DNA from 2 places in the Marinobacterium sp. xm-m-383 genome. Region 1 is predicted to be linked to the other one. Evidence: predicted binding sites of a transcription regulator. Region 1 holds the regulator's gene; the other holds the start of a gene.

Region 1 (8,202 bases):
TAGGGACTTTTTAATCTTTTTACGATGCAATCGAACCATTAGCGCGACCAGCTTTTGCTGGTCGAAACTAAAACCGGCTAGGTTTGAATGCTCTAAAATATAGGCTGAATGCTTCTGCAAACCACTTGAATTTAGGTTTAGTCCTACCTCATGTGTCAGTGCCGCATATTGCAGGTAACGACGAGTAAAAACCGGAAGTCGTAATTCTGGAGCTAACTGCCGCCAAAGTTTCGTTGCGGTATCACTGACTCGCTCCGCATGCTTGGTATCAACGTGGTAACGTGCCATCAATGAGCGAATCGCACGCGTTCTAGTATCCTGCTGATCACCCGATGACGCCGTAAACTCTCCCAGCAAACCTTCACGTAACGCACCAGAGGAAAACTTGGCTTGCTCAATCTCGAGGCTAGAGAAAACGGCATCTAGAATCGCCAAACCACCAGCGAAAATCTGCAATCGTTGCTCACTAATGCCTTTTACAACTTTACTGGATAACTCATTTTTGACGACTAATTTACGTAAGGCTTTTATCGATTTAGCGGAAATCTCTTTCGGATCATAGCCCAAGTTTTCACTGGCTGTCGCTATCGCTTGTGCTGAACCTGAAGTACACCGGACTTGATTCCAACCGATGGATGCAAAGAGGGCAGAAAAGCGTTCCAGCTGCTGTTGCGCATAGAGCTTCGCTTTTTTATAAGAGGCCTTATCAACGCCTTTACTGAAGAAGGCCTCGGTAAAACTCACCGAACCCATAGTATGAGAGCGACCTAATTCCAAGCTATTCTCACGACCGAGTGCAACCTCAGTGGACCCGCCACCAATATCAATGACCAAGGTGTTACCCGCTAAGTGCTCTGAACTTGAAACACCCAAATGAACCAGGCGAGCCTCTTCTTGACCACTGATAATCTCGATGGGGTATGGAAAGACTTGTCTAGCAGAGGCAAGAAATTCACTGCGATTCTTAGCAATTCGCAAGGTGTGTGTACCGACCACGCGCACAGTACAGTTTGGAAAGGGCGTTAGTTGTTCAGCAAATGTCTTGAGTACTGCGACTCCTCGTTCGATAGCCTCTTCAGAGAGGTTATTTTTAGCGTCTAAACCCTCAGCCAAGCGAACACGCTCTTTGTGTTTAAAAAGGGGCTGCACATCATCGTGAAGTTGACGCACGACCAACATGTGAAAACTATTAGAACCTAGATCAATCGCTGCAAAGTGTCGTGATTCAGAGTTATGCTTGTCGTTCACGAGAGCGCTCCAGCTGTTTTAAGTAGTCGTAAATCGCCATCTGTGAGCGTATTTTCTTACGATTGCCACGAGTTACATAATGATTGGCCTGCTCCGGGTCTAAGGCTCTAGCCTTAGTGTTATCTCGCCATTGTAGGTCGAGCTGGTCCTTAATGAGCTTACGAACATTTTTATCCAAAATTGGGCAACCGACTTCAATTCGGTGGTCGATGTTGCGAGTCATCCAGTCAGCAGAAGTTAAAAACATCTTTCGTTTACCACCAGCATAAAACAGTGACACACGAGCATGCTCAAGATAGCGATCGACAATACTGATGATTTTGATATTGTCACTCACGCCTGGTATACCGGCTAAAATGTTACACATTCCGCGAACAATTAGACGTATTTTGACTCCCGCCTGGCTCGCTTCATAAAGTTTATTAGAGAGTCCTTCGTCGACTAGATTATTCACTTTCAAAAAGATCTCGGCACGGTTGCCATTGCGTGCCGCTTCAATCTCATCATCAATCAATTGATTGATTGGGTCACGGCTGTAATTTGGACTAACTTGAAGATGTTTGAACTTGAAATTTTTGTAAGGATTGATAATAAAATCAAAGACTTTATCGAGCTCTTCTGTAATCTCAGGTCGTTTAGTAAACAGACCAAAATCAGTGTAAATTCGAGCAGTTTTCTCGTTCAAGTTACCGGTACTGATGTAACCATAAGCAACCTCTTCACCCTCCTCTTCTCGGACGACGTGAATTATTTTTGCATGACACTTAAGTGAGGCAACACCAAACTCAACAACAACCCCTGCCTCAGTAAGTTCACGTGCCCATTCAATATTCGCCTCTTCATCAAATCGTGCACTGAGCTCGACAATGACAATCACTTTTTTACCGTTCTTAACAGCCTCGATCAGTGATTTGAGAATCTGACTATTGTTCGCTACTCGATAAACCGTTACCTGTATCTGCTTAACAGCGGGATCGAACGACGCCGCACGCACAAAATCAGTCAAATAACGAAATTTATAGTAGGGGTAGTGGAGCAGAATGTCCTCTTTAGAGATCGCTTCGAATACATTCGATGCACTATCAAATTGATGACTATTCAGAGCCGAGAGCTTTTCGTTCTCTAGATAGCGAGGACCAACATTTGGAAAATTAATAAAGTCTTTAAAGTTTCGATAACGTCCGCTCGCAGTGGTTTCCGCATCGGGTTGTAGCCCCAAATTCTCACACATGAAGTCAAACATGTAATCAGGCATCATTTCGTCATAGACCAGTCGCACAGGCCTATTCGTATCACGCTGTTTGATGCCTTGAGACATTTTCTCTAGTAGGGATAACTCAACATCACGCTCTAAGTCATAATCCGCATCTCGCGTCACCTTAACGGCAAACATTTCGGTCGAGTCAAAATCGATAAAACCATCAAAGATATCGTCAACGCAATAGCGAATGGCGTTATCGAGCACGATGATTGGCTTTCGCCGCTGACCTTTGATTCGAGGCAGTTGGATAAATCGGTTGGTTTTATCAGAAGGAATTTCAAGAAGTGCATACTGAACTGAAGTCCCTTTTTTTAGGGCACACATCAGGTACGCATCTTCGTCATTCATGACGCTAGCAAGCTTGGTGTTCTCATTCACTAAGATGGGTGTGATGTGGTGCAGGACCTCATCTCGGAAGTATTTCCGTAACCAGCCACCCTCTTTCTCGTTCAACTGATCGTTATTGATCAGAAAGATATTGCGACGGGCGAGTCCCTTGATGACATCAATGTGGATGTCATTAAAACGATCTGCGAGAGTTTGTACCTTCTCATTCACTAGATGTAACAGGTTTTCAGCCGACATCCCTTTGGGTTCGACCTTGCCTAGTTGCTCAAGACGTAGGCGACGGTGCAAGTCTGCAACCCGAACTCTGAAAAACTCATCTAAATTGCTGGAGTAAATACCCAAAAAACGGACACGCTCAATGATGGGTACGTTTACATCCGCAGCTTCCTGCAGTACGCGTTCATTGAACGATAACCAACTTAACTCTTTTTCAATTAACTGCATTGCGTGTCCATTGGGCTTATCTCAACAGCCTAAAAAGCTTATTTCTTTGATAATCATAAGTTTTATCGCAAGGTAAGCCTACCCTTTAGAGATATATTTTCCTTTAACCAAATCGACACGAAACTGTCACAAATCTCTAACATTCTTTTGAAATACTAAAGGTAATTAGACCTATTTGACCTAAAAAGAGGGTTTGTAATGCGCGACAGTGGCGAGATCTATTCGCAACACACATCAAATAAGTTCAACGAAGAGCTTGAGAGGCTTCGTTCCGAATTTTTAGAGATGGGCAGAACCGTTAAGCAGCAAGTCACTGACTCTTTGCATGCACTGCTCAATCAAGATATCTCACTGGCTGAATCAACTCGTGAGCTGGATCGAGAGACCAATCGCTTCGAAAATCAGATAGATAAAGCGTGTGAACAGATCATTGCGCTTCGCCAGCCAGCAGCCGTTGATTTAAGGCTGGTTCTGTCAATCAACCGTGCCATTGTTGATCTGGAGCGTATCGGAGATGAAGCCTCTCGCGTTGCCAAACAGGCCATCGATCTGTCAAATAATGAATCGAGTAGCAAAAGTCTTCATGAGGTCAGCCACATTGGTGAGATGGTCACAGACATGCTCAACTCAGTATTAATCGCTTTTGAAAATCGTGACATCGAATTAGCGTACAAAGTGGTCAAGAGTGATAAACATGTTGATCGTGAATACCAGTCGACCATGCGAGCTTTAATCACTTTCATGATGGAAGACTCACGCTCTATCAGTGGTGTGCTAAATATAATCTGGATCCTTCGTGCACTAGAACGAATCGGTGACCATGCCTGCAATTTGGCTGAGCAAGTCATCTACCAAGTCAGCGGTACCGATGTTCGTCACATGAAGACTAAAGAGATCAAAAAGATCGTTCGAGAGTAAGCTTGCGACTCTGCTTCTAACAAAGCCACCTTCAGGTGGCTTTGTTGTTTTAAGCACTCCCTCACTTCATACTACCACCTTAATTTAAAGATACTTGAGTCACTTGTGATCACTGCAGATAAACTCCATGCCGCATGGCAATTGATGCGAGCAGACAAACCGATTGGCACCTATCTCTTGTTATGGCCAACTCTCTGGGCTTTATGGATCGCCGCAGGTGGCTTACCCAGTTTGGATCTACTGTTTATCTTTACCTTTGGGGTATGGGTGACTCGTTCAGCCGGCTGCGTCATTAACGACTTTGCAGACCGCAAAGTGGATGGCCATGTAAAACGCACCTCCGAAAGGCCGCTACCAACGGGCCGCATTACTAGCAAAGAAGCCATTGGCTTGTTCGTCGGATTAATGCTGATCGCGTTTATCTTAGTGCTATTCACGAACAAAGCCGCGATCTTGCTATCGCCCATCGCTCTGTTATTAGCCTTCAGCTACCCCTTTATGAAGCGCTACACCCACTTCCCCCAAGTCGTTTTGGGTATGGCGTTTGGTTGGGGAATTCCGATGGCCTTTGCTGCAACCTTAGGCGAAGTGCCATTAGTCGGCTGGTTAGTCTTCCTTGCTAAAATTTTATGGACGGTCGCTTATGACACCATGTACGCCATGGTCGATCGGGATGATGATTTAAAGATAGGCATCAAATCGACAGCTGTATTTTTTGGCCAATACGATCGCATGGCTATAGCCGGCCTACAGATTGCTGCTCTTGCTGTACTGGTTTGGATTGGAATACTGGAATCCCTTGGAATCTATTTCTATCTTGGACTGATAGGTGCTGTAGGGTTCTTTATCTACCAGCACTGGCTGATAAAAGATCGTGAACGCATGCCCTGTTTCAAAGCATTTTTAAATAATCACTATGCTGAACTAGTTGTTTTGGTGGGATTAGCTGCTGATTACGCACTGTAAAACGTCATTGTCATCTTTTTGTAACGAAAGCATCATTTAATGAGGTCAATGAAACAGATGAGAGAGTTACCATGAGTCGTTCCAGACGCATACTGATCGTTGATGATGAATCCGCTATTCGTGAAATGATTGTAATGGCACTAGAGCTCGCCGGCTTTGAGACACTAGAGGCCTGTGATGCAAAAACAGCCCATGCCATGGTCATTGATGAAAAGCCTGACATGATGCTGCTCGATTGGATGATGCCTGGTACCAGCGGAATAGAGCTAGCCAAACGCCTTCGCAGCGACCCTACCACCAAAGACCTACCGATCATCATGCTGACGGCGAAAGCTGATGAAGACAATAAAATTCAGGGCCTTGAAGCGGGTATAGATGATTACATTACTAAGCCTTTTTCACCCAAAGAGCTGATCGCTCGCTTAAAAGCGGTTCTTAGAAGAAGCCTTCCCGAGAGTGATGAGGGCGCCATCTCAATCGGTGGGATTATTTTAGATCCAGTCTCACATCGGGTTTCGGATGCTTCCGGCCAGTCGCTCAATCTAGGTCCAACAGAGTTCAAACTGCTTCATCTGTTTATGACACATCAAGATAGAGCCTATTCCCGGGGCCAATTATTAGATATGGTTTGGGGCGGGAATGTCTATGTGGAGGAGCGAACAGTGGATGTGCACATTCGACGTCTTCGCAAAGCACTAGGGCCAGACCTTGGTAATTTAATCCAAACAGTTCGTGGTACAGGATACCGTTTTTCAACCAAACTCTAGGATAGATTTGTGACCGAATCGATAGCACGCCAACTACTTGGCCTTCTCAGCTTTACTCTTGCTGGTGCAGTTCTCGGTTTTTTTACAAGTCACAACCTAATACTGGGTGCATTATTTGGCTCTTTGCTTTGGTCGATATTGAGTTCGCTGCTGAACGCAAAGTTAGTCACTTGGCTAGACCAAAATCTCAGCTCGCCAGATCCTAAATTACCCTTTGAACAGGGGCGTATTGTTCGCTCGATAGCCAACTATCGGAATAAGACGGAAGCAGAATACGATGAGATCCATGCCGATATGGATCAGTTTCAAGCAGCCACCTCTGCCATGAAAGACGCCATCGTCATCATTGATAATCAAGACAATATTGAGTGGTGGAATAATGCCGCTGAAGAGATATTAGAGATAACCATTGAGCAGAAACATAAAAGGGTACAGGAGGTCTTTTCTGAACCTAATTTCTTAGAATTTTACTCTCAATCGTCTCATATCGCTTCATTCAAAGCAGACTCAGCAGACCAGAAAAGAGTGCTTGAGTACCGTGTAGAATCCTTTGGTGAAGGTGACAAAGTTCTCATTGTTAGGGATATCTCTGAGAGCGAAAAAATTGGCCTTATGCGTCATACCTTCTTAGCCAATGCGTCACACGAACTGAGAACTCCCATCACAGTAATTCACGGCTACCTAGAGACTCTGCAAGAGCAAGAACTTCCTAATCCGATACAAAAAGCGATCCACTCTATGCAGTCTCAGAGCAGTCGTATGGCTGCTCTGATTGCTGACCTTCTAACCCTTTCTCGCTTGGAAACCAGCTCAGAAAATAAGAGCCGAAAGCCCATTTTCATTAGAGAAATGCTAGAAAGGATCACAGAAGAAGCAAAAGAGGTGTCAGGGCCAAAACAGCATCAAATCTCACTCGAAATGGACCAAGGCTTTGAGATTCTTGGTAATGAGGGCGAGGTACGCAGCGCTCTATCCAACCTCGTGTTCAATGCGGTCCGATATACTCCGGCTAACGGAGTAATTGATATAAAACTGAAATCCGTCGACACCAGTGTACTGTTTTCGGTGACCGATACCGGTGTCGGTATACCAGCAGAGCACATTCCAAGAATCACTGAACGCTTCTACAGAGTGGATGAAGGGCGATCCCGCGACAGTGGTGGTACAGGACTTGGACTGGCCATAGTGAAACACGTGTTGGTTCGGCACAATGCTAAGTTGGGAGTTACTAGTAAACCGGGTGAAGGCAGCCGATTTAGTGTGACCTTCCCTGAAAGTCGAGTGGTTAAGATTTAGCTGCGCTTACTTTAAACGCCCCTGCTCACCATCAGCTTCATACTCTTCCACCCAAAAGATCGTCGCACCAATCACGGCCGCCGGCATCAAAATCAGATTCAATAGCGGCACCAACATACCAAGCTGAATCACCGAGCCTAGACTTAACGCAGACCAACGGCGCTCTTTCAATAACCCCTTCATTCGCTTGAAAGTCAGACCGTTATTATCCATCGGGTAGTCGATGTACTGAATCGCCATCATCCACGCACTGAAGATGAACCAAAGCACTGGGGTCGCTAGGTTGATGAGCGGTATAAAGCCTAGAATCAACAAGAGCAAAACCCTTGGAATAAAGTACGCCAACTTAGCTAACTCACGCGCGAGGGTGCCGGGAATCATCTGCAATAGGCTGAGTTCATTGCTGATCGCATCGCCTCGCAGACGCTGCTCAACCCGTTCTGAAAGGATACCGTTGAATGGCGCGGCTATAAAGTTCGCAACAACCGAGAAGCCGTAATAGACCATCAGCACCAAGACCAGTGCGAAGATAGGCCATAAGAAGTAGATCAGATAATCCAACCAACCCCAATCAGGTAACCAGAGCGCGATTAGAGCATCAACCCAAGCAGAGAAGTTGGTCACCAGAAGATAGATCGCCCCAACAAAGATGACTGTATTGATCAGCAAAGGTACCAATACAAAGGCGCGAAGACCGGGCTCCGACAGCATTTTGAAACCGCGGCCTAGATAGGCCAACCCTGAGAAAGGCGAGTTCGTGCGCATGGTGAATTACGCTAGGAAGTTTAGGTAGACTCGAATCACAACCGCCAGAATCATGCCGCTCAGACCGATGCGGTTGATACGAAACTCGGTTGGGTTAAGTTTGAGTAGCGGCTCCCAAAAGCGAATGATCGCTTTCCAATCGCCACTGCGAGTTCCATACATGGCCAGAGAGATGATGTAGATGCCCAA
Region 2 (8,202 bases), on a different contig from region 1:
TCGTAGTTAGCAGCAACTGTAGCCATGCCTAGGTCAGCTTTAATGTAAGCAACAGTAGCATCAGCACCACCTTCATCTAGGTTGGTACCGATCTGGCCTGATACCGCACCAGCAGCGAAGTTAAGAGCAACGTCAGATGCGCGCTCAGAAGCGTTTGCTTTGAAGCCGTGAGCACCAGCCATGTAATCGTCATTACCAGCAACGAAAGCTGATGAAGTTACGAAGTTACCAACAGTAACTGAAGCAACATCGTAACCAACAGTAAGTTTGTTGTCATCGATATCGAAAGATTGAGAAGCGTTCTGATCAGCCTGGTTAGCTTCGATCTGTAGGTAAGCTTTAACAAACATACCGTCTTCAGCAGTAGCAGAAGCGTTGATGTCGATATTTGTTTCAAGAGAATCTGCAACAGAACCATCAGTGCTTGTTAGTAGGTAATCAGCCGAACCGCCGATAGTTAGGTCAGCCATTGCTGGCGCAGAAATAGCTGTAGCAACAGCAACTGCAAGTAGTTTTTTCATTTGGAAATCTCCAGAATTTTTAATTTAAGCCTCAAATATCCGGCCAACTCATCATTTGTTGTACGAATACACCAAACCCGTTTGGCTTTGGACAGGTTGCACTCTATCCCCCACTACAACAGGGGTCAACACTAATTTTTTAAAAAGTTCCCTGTTTTTGACTTTTTTTTCGTTAATCTTTTGTTCAGAAAACTCAATGATATATAAAATCATTTAATTTCAATAACTTAAAGCGAGCGTTCAGGTTTCGTTAATTTTGAGATGATTTTGTTATATACAACCTTATTTTTTGGAATATGTAACAAAATTGGGGAGTTAGCTGTAAAAGTGGTGTCAGACCGGAGGTCAGACACCGGTGCCACTAGCTAATTTTAAAGTTACGGGTCTGACCTCCGGTCTGACCCGACTCTATCAGCCGATTTCCAGAGATTGGTGTGTAATTAAAATGTAGGGTCAGACCATAGGTCAGACCCTGTATGCTATTAAAATTGCAACAAAGTATGTAGTAAAATTACGTAAATACATTCTATTGACTCCATTATTCCCGTAGAATTGACGTAACTTAAACAAAAAACCTTATTTTAGGGGCCCAAAATGAATCTTCTTACCTCATCTGTGACTTGGAAAAAGCTGGAGCAGCTCGCGCAAGAGACTCAAGAGGACCGAATTAGCGACTATTTTGAACTAGACGCAAAACGCTTCGATAAGATGAGTGTTCGTTTGGGCGAGCTATTTTTAGATTTCTCTAAGAACAAGATTAATGACGATGTTTTTAAAGCGCTCATCGATCTGGTAGAGCACTCTTCTTTGCGCCAGCGCCGCGCACAAATGTTCTCGGGTGACATAATTAATGTCACAGAGAAACGCCCTGTCTTACACACCGCACTGCGTAACCGTGGTGATGAGCCGGTTATCGTCGATGGCGTAGACGTGATGCCCGAGATTCGTGCGAGCTTAGACAAGCTTAAGGTCTTCAGCGAACAAGTTCGAAACGGTGACTGGAAGGGCTATAAAGGCAACCGCATCACAGATGTGGTGAATATCGGCATTGGGGGTTCGGATCTTGGACCTAACATGGTGGTACGCGCTCTACTCCAATTCCGCCACCCCGATATCAAATTTCACTTCATCTCTAATGTCGATGGCCAGCATATTAAGAAGACTCTGAAAAACTTGGATGCAAAGTCCACACTCTTTGTTGTTTCGACCAAGACCTTCTCTACGCAAGAGACACTACTGAATGCCAAAACGGCTCGTCGTTGGTTCCGTGAACAGACCGGCGGCCACGAAGATATTAGTCAACATTTTGTGGCGGTATCGACTAACCAAGCTGCTGCTATGGAGTTTGGTATTGCACAAGAGAACATCTTTGAGTTCTGGGCCTGGGTGGGTGGACGTTACTCGCTCTGGTCTGCAATCGGTCTACCTATTGCGCTATCGATTGGCTATGACAACTTCATTGATATGTTGGAAGGCGCCTACGAGATGGATCGCCACTTTGTGGAAGCGCCAATGGATCAGAACATGCCAGTGATCATGGCACTGATCGGCATCTGGTACATCAACTTCTTGGGTGCAGAAACTCAGGCGGTGATTCCATACGATCAAGCACTTCACCAACTTCCAGCTTTCCTACAGCAGCTGGATATGGAATCGAACGGTAAGTCGGTGGATATCAATGGCGATCCGGTTGATTATGCAACCGGACCTATCGTCTGGGGGCAGACAGGCTCCAATGGCCAACATGCCTTCTTTCAGCTACTGCACCAGGGCACACGATTCGTACCGATCGACTTTATCGCTTCATTAGAAGCGGATGAACAGACAGAAGAGCACCACTTCGCACTGCTAACCAATATGCTTGCGCAAGCCAACGCCTTTATGAACGGTGATGATTCAGACGGCCTATTGGAGTATCAAAGCTGCCAAGGCAACCGCCCGAGTAATGTATTACTGATGGATCGCATCAGCCCACGCAACCTAGGCGCGCTGATTGCACTCTACGAGCATAAGGTGTTTGTTCAAGGCGCTATCTGGAACATCAACTCGTTTGACCAGTGGGGTGTTCAGCTTGGTAAACGTTTAGCGAATGAGATCAGCCAACAGATTGGTGAGTCGACGCAAGGGTATGATCAGTCGACACAGGGGTTGATGGCGTTAGTTCGGAAGCACGTCAAATCGTAGATTTGACCGTGACAGGCCTTCAGCCTGTTTATTCCATGGATGGCATGTATGCCGAAAATGCAGGAGCAATTTTCGACCATCGGATCTTTAAGCTATCTCCCATGGATTCGAGCAAGACTGCCAGGCATACTTTTCCAGAGCCTTTTCCGTAATTTCAAAGCGGTTGACAGGCTGAAGCCAGTCACCGTGACTCCGTAGCCTGTTTATCACACCGGTGACTGGCTTCAGCCTGTCATCCGCACTAGCAGTTACTTCCCATACAACCGATCCATCGCTACTTGGTTATCTTCAATCACCTTAGAGCGTTTGATCTTCTGTGTGGGTGTTACGTAACCATTCTCAATCGAGAAGAGTTCCCGTTGTACAATGAACTTACGGATACGTTCGGTACCGTTAAGTTCTTGGTTCACTCGTTTCACCGCTTTCGAGATGATTTTTTCTAGCTCTTCATCCGAGTCTGTCGCTTTTTGCAGATCCTCAGACGGAACAATAATGGCGGACAACCAAGGTTTGGCATCGCCAAGCACAACTGCTTGATCCACCTCCTCTTCCAGCGTCAGCTTCGCTTCTAGCTTGGCAGGCGCAACGTTATCACCACCCGAAGTGACGATAAGGTCTTTCGAACGCCCTACAATAGAGACAAAGCCCTCTTCATCGATCTCGGCGAGGTCACCCGTATGCAACCAACCATCGATGATGGTGACTGCCGTAGCTGACTCATTCTGCCAATACCCTTTCATGACGTTGTCGCCACGAACTAACAGTTCACCATCGTCCGCTAGCTTCAATTCACAATCGAGCGGCAAACCGACGGTCGACATACGAATGTTTCCTGGACGGTTCACGGTAATCAGTGGCGATGCCTCTGTCTGACCATAGCCTTGGATAATGCCGATACCTAAGGCAGCAAAGAAGTTACCGATCTCTGGGTTCAGCGGTGCACCACCTGAGACGAAGTATTTGATCTTGCCACCAAATCGATCACGCAATTTTTTGCGGACTAGCTTCTCTAATAGAGGATCAAGAATAGATTCAATTAGAGAGAGTTTTTCATCATTAAGCTTTTTCGTACCGATCGACAAAGCCTTATAAAAGAGGCCTTTTCTAAATCCACTGGCTCGATCCACACCCGACTTGATACGCGCATAGAGCATGTCGTAGAGGCGAGGAATCGATCCTCTTCATTAACAGGTATGGTATCCAACACTCGCGCAGCAGCTTCGACGTTATGAATAATGTTCTTATGGGTCAGCATCGCCGCTTTAGGATGACCGCCCGTGCCCGAGGTAAAGATCAGGGTACAGACATCGTCAGTTTCTATGGCTGACAGATCTGGACGCTCGGCTCCTTGTTGAACCTCTGGCCAAGACAAAATCTCTGTGTGCCAATCCGGTTTATCATGCTCACCCTGATCGATAACAATCATATGAGTGACGCATTCGTGGCTGATATTGGCCTCTAAGACTCTATCTGCCAGCTCCTGAGAGGAGACAATGGCAAATTTAGGGCTGGTCAACGACAAAATATGGCGAAGATCATCAACAGTGTGCGCTGTATAGGCAGGCACCACATAGGCACCTACGGACATGATGGCTAAATCACTAACCGCCCACTCTGGCCTGTTTTCAGAGAGAATCAAAACGCGATCGTCTTTACCAACGCCGTACTGAGTTAAATAGTGACTGAGTGTCGAAATTTGATCAGCCGTCTCTTTCCAAGAGTGTGTCTTCCACTCACCGTCGGATTTGTAACCAAGAAAAGTACGATCTTGGAAACGATCGACCTGTTTGTAGAAGCGGGATACTAGGTTCATAAATTATTATTGTCTGGTTGTTGTAAAGTTTATTATTAATTATCGCCTCATCTTCGATAAGGCTCCAACAAAATAGAGTTCTGATCTGTGGTTCAAATGAAGCAACAATGTTAATGTGGCAACATTATTACATTCAATAACCTAGGCTATATGAACTCACTCTTTGAATCACGAAAAAGCGTCATCGCCGCTCTCTTTTTTGCTGTCTTTTTACTGAATAACACTCTGTTTGCATTCATCAATTACGTCGGCTCTTGGCTTCCAGATTCGTTATGGGTGTTTATAACTAACTTAGGCGATACTTCCATAGCACTAGCCATTATTTTAGCGCTCTACAATTTCAAAGAGGATCGCGGAGCGCGCTTACTCATTTTGGCAATTACAGGGACTTTGGTTATTCAAGGGTTAAAGCACCTGTTGGGTGTCGATCGACCTTCAGTAGTGCTTTTTGGAATGGAGGGCTACAACCTGATTGGCCAAGCCATCAAATCCCCCTCTTTCCCTTCAGGCCATACTGCAACGGCGTTTATTGGTGCGGGTATTTTAGCGGCTCAATTTAAGTCAAAACCTATTACTCAGTGGCTTGTTGCTATTGCCTCTTTAATAGGTTTTTCCAGAATCATGATGGGCGTGCACTGGCCGTTTGATGTGTTAGTTGGCGCAGCATTGGGTTGGTTGATTGGCTTTAAGGGATACCAGTGGCTTTTAGAGAAAGAGCTTTCATCAACTGCTTGGACAGTGACAGGTGCCATCACGGTTTTGATTATCTTTACTAACCAGTTTATTTATCAACCTCCTTATCAGGAGTTTGGTTCTGCTGTTACGACTGAGAGAGTGGCAGTTTTATTGGCTGCTGTTGGTCTGTATCGATGGTACAGAGCTTTTAGTGCGGACTGATAGAGCGGATGACAGGCTGAAGCCAGTCACGAATCATCGGAGCGACAGTTACTGGCTTTCAGCCTGTCACTTATGGATAGACTAGATAATGAAATTATTTAAACGCACTTCACTCCTGCTGACACTCACCTACCTATCCGCTTGCGGGTACATGTACTTTGCGCAGGACTCTTTGATCTTTAAGCCGACCTACGAAACGGAGTCGGTTGAAACTGTCTTTCCCGGTGCAAGCGAGCTCTTTATCAATACCCCGCAAAGCGGCGGTCTTCAGACCTGGTATAAACCGGCTAAAACTGGGCAAGAAACGCTTGTCTATCTGCACGGTAATGCTCGTAACCTGAGTACACGTGGGCGATTGATTAATATTTTGTCTGAGGATGATCGAGGGCTATTGATCTTCAGCTGGGGTGGATTTGGTCAAAGCACTGGTACACCCAGCGAGGTTAGCTTTTACGACGACGCACGTGCGATCTTTGATTGGTTAGCCATAGAACAGAATCTGAATTCATCAGATCTAATCATCTACGGCGAATCACTGGGAACCGGCGTGGCGGTTCAACTGGCCACTGAACGCGATTTTAAAGGAGTGATTCTGGCCGCGCCCTATACCTCTATTGCGCAGATGGCGGCTGATGACTACCCCTGGTTACCGGTTAATCTGTTACTTAAACACCGATTTGATTCGATTGATAAGATTCAACAAGTGGATGAGCCTTTAGTGATCATGCACTCAACCGATGATGACACCATTCCTTACGAACAAGGCATAAGGCTTTTTGAAGCTGCTGAAGAGCCGAAGCTATTTATGGGGTTTGAGGATCGGGAACATACGCGGTTTCGATCTGAGGATGTTGATCAGGCAATTGAGTGGATTTTGGAGCGGGAGTAGAGAGCAGATGACAGGCTGAAGGCCTGTCACCGGTGCGCTGCATAGGCTACGGAGTCGCGGTGACTGGCCTTCAGCCAGTCATCCGCCCCATCACCGTCTTCCAGAAAACGCGCTAGACCACCGATACTCCGACGACATTCCACAAATCCCAGCCCGCACCGGATTCTGTTCGATATATGCTTTGATCTGCTCTACATGTGTTGAACTCATCACAGGAATATTCTTATACCGCCCTTCCCAAATCGTTCCAGTCAATCCATAACGCATATTGAAGTAACGACCGTAACTTCCTGCGATACGTTTCATCATCTCTGAAATGCCATCATCAGAACTAGGCGTTAATAAAAAGTGAATGTGGTTGCCCATCAGTACCCAAGCATGCAATTGAACTTGGTATACATCTGACCAATACTCGAGTTTACTGAGGTACATTTCAAAGTCGGCAGTGGTTTTAAAGATGTATTGTCGGTTATGGCCGCGGTGAATAATGTGCTGGGGCACACCTGCGGGACATAATCTTGGCTTCCTTGCCATGGTTAAACTCCTTTTTCTTTGGAGTATAGATCATGGTTAGGAGTTTGCATTGACAGCGGATGACAGGCTGAAGCCAGTCACCGGTGCGCTGAACTAACTACGGAGTCGCGGTGACTGGCCTTCAGCCTGTCATCCGCCCTATCAGCGTTTTCCAGACACAAAAAAACCCGCCGAAGCGGGTTTTTCTTTACAGCTAGAAACGAATTACTTCATTGCCCAGCCAGTCACTTCAGATAGGGCTACGCCGATATCTGCTAGTGAACGTACAGTCTTAACGCCTGCGTCTTCTAGTGCTGCGAACTTCTCGTCTGCAGTACCTTTACCGCCAGAGATGATGGCACCTGCGTGGCCCATGCGTTTGCCTGGAGGCGCTGTTACACCTGCGATGTACGATACAACAGGTTTAGTTACGTTTGCTTTGATGTAAGCAGCCGCTTCTTCTTCTGCTGAACCACCGATCTCACCGATCATAACAATCGCTTCAGTCTGTGGATCGTTCTGGAACATCTCTAGGATATCGATGAAGTTAGAACCAGGGATTGGGTCACCACCGATACCAACACAAGTAGACTGACCGAAACCCGCGTCAGTTGTCTGTTTAACCGCTTCGTACGTAAGCGTACCAGAGCGTGAAACGATACCGACTTTACCTGGTAGGTGGATGTGACCTGGCATGATACCGATCTTACATTCGCCCGGTGTGATGACACCTGGACAGTTAGGACCGATTAGACGTACGCCTAGCTCGTCACACTTAACTTTACACTGAAGCATGTCCATGACTGGGATGTGCTCTGTGATACAAACGATTAGCTTGATGCCAGCGTTAGCCGCTTCAAGGATCGAATCTTTACAGAACGCCGCTGGTACGTAGATAACTGATGCTTCTGCGCCAGTCTGCTCTACTGCTTCAGCAACAGTGTTGAATACAGGAAGACCTAGGTGAGTTGTGCCACCCTTACCTGGAGTCACACCGCCAACCATTTTAGTGCCGTAGGCGATCGCTTGTTCAGAGTGGAAAGTACCCTGACCACCAGTGAAACCCTGACAGATTACTTTGGTGTCTTTGTTAATTAGTACTGACATGATTAGTTGCCTCCTGCTGCTTTAACTGCTTGCTGTGCAGCGTCAGTCAAGCTGGTAGCCGCGATGATATCTAAACCAGATTCAGATAGCAGTTTAGAGCCGAGGTCTGCGTTGTTACCTTCAAGGCGAACAACCACTGGAACTTCTACGCCCACTTCTTTAACAGCACCGATGATGCCTTCTGCGATTAGGTCACAACGTACGATACCACCGAAGATGTTAACCAATACCGCTTTAACTTTGCTGTCTTCTAGGATGATCTTGAACGCTTCAGTAAC

Evidence for each region. The regulator PhoB, encoded in region 1, activates phosphate uptake and scavenging genes when phosphate is short. The targets are predictions, from matches to a motif close to TGTCATANNNNTGTCANA.
Region 2: a site for PhoB is predicted at 4,633-4,650, ahead of XMM383_RS00725 (phosphatase PAP2 family protein). Genes of this name have one in related genera too.

The regions. Positions count from the first base shown of each region.
Region 1 covers NZ_WBYT01000002.1:139,249-147,450, reverse strand. Annotated here, with positions in the region: gene XMM383_RS04325 (exopolyphosphatase) at 1-1,248, opposite strand, end outside; gene ppk1 (polyphosphate kinase 1) at 1,232-3,301, opposite strand; gene phoU (phosphate signaling complex protein PhoU) at 3,500-4,219, shown strand; gene ubiA (4-hydroxybenzoate octaprenyltransferase) at 4,325-5,185, shown strand; gene phoB (phosphate regulon transcriptional regulator PhoB) at 5,257-5,952, shown strand; gene phoR (phosphate regulon sensor histidine kinase PhoR) at 5,962-7,248, shown strand; gene cysZ (sulfate transporter CysZ) at 7,255-8,013, opposite strand; gene XMM383_RS04290 (hypothetical protein) at 8,020-8,202, opposite strand, start outside.
Region 2 covers NZ_WBYT01000001.1:145,886-154,087, reverse strand. Annotated here, with positions in the region: gene XMM383_RS00745 (porin) at 1-521, opposite strand, end outside; gene pgi (glucose-6-phosphate isomerase) at 1,116-2,705, shown strand; gene XMM383_RS00735 (AMP-binding protein) at 2,954-3,787, opposite strand; gene XMM383_RS00730 (AMP-binding protein) at 3,742-4,518, opposite strand; gene XMM383_RS00725 (phosphatase PAP2 family protein) at 4,669-5,415, shown strand; gene XMM383_RS00720 (alpha/beta hydrolase) at 5,504-6,304, shown strand; gene XMM383_RS00715 (transposase) at 6,395-6,838, opposite strand; gene sucD (succinate--CoA ligase subunit alpha) at 7,043-7,924, opposite strand; gene sucC (ADP-forming succinate--CoA ligase subunit beta) at 7,927-8,202, opposite strand, start outside.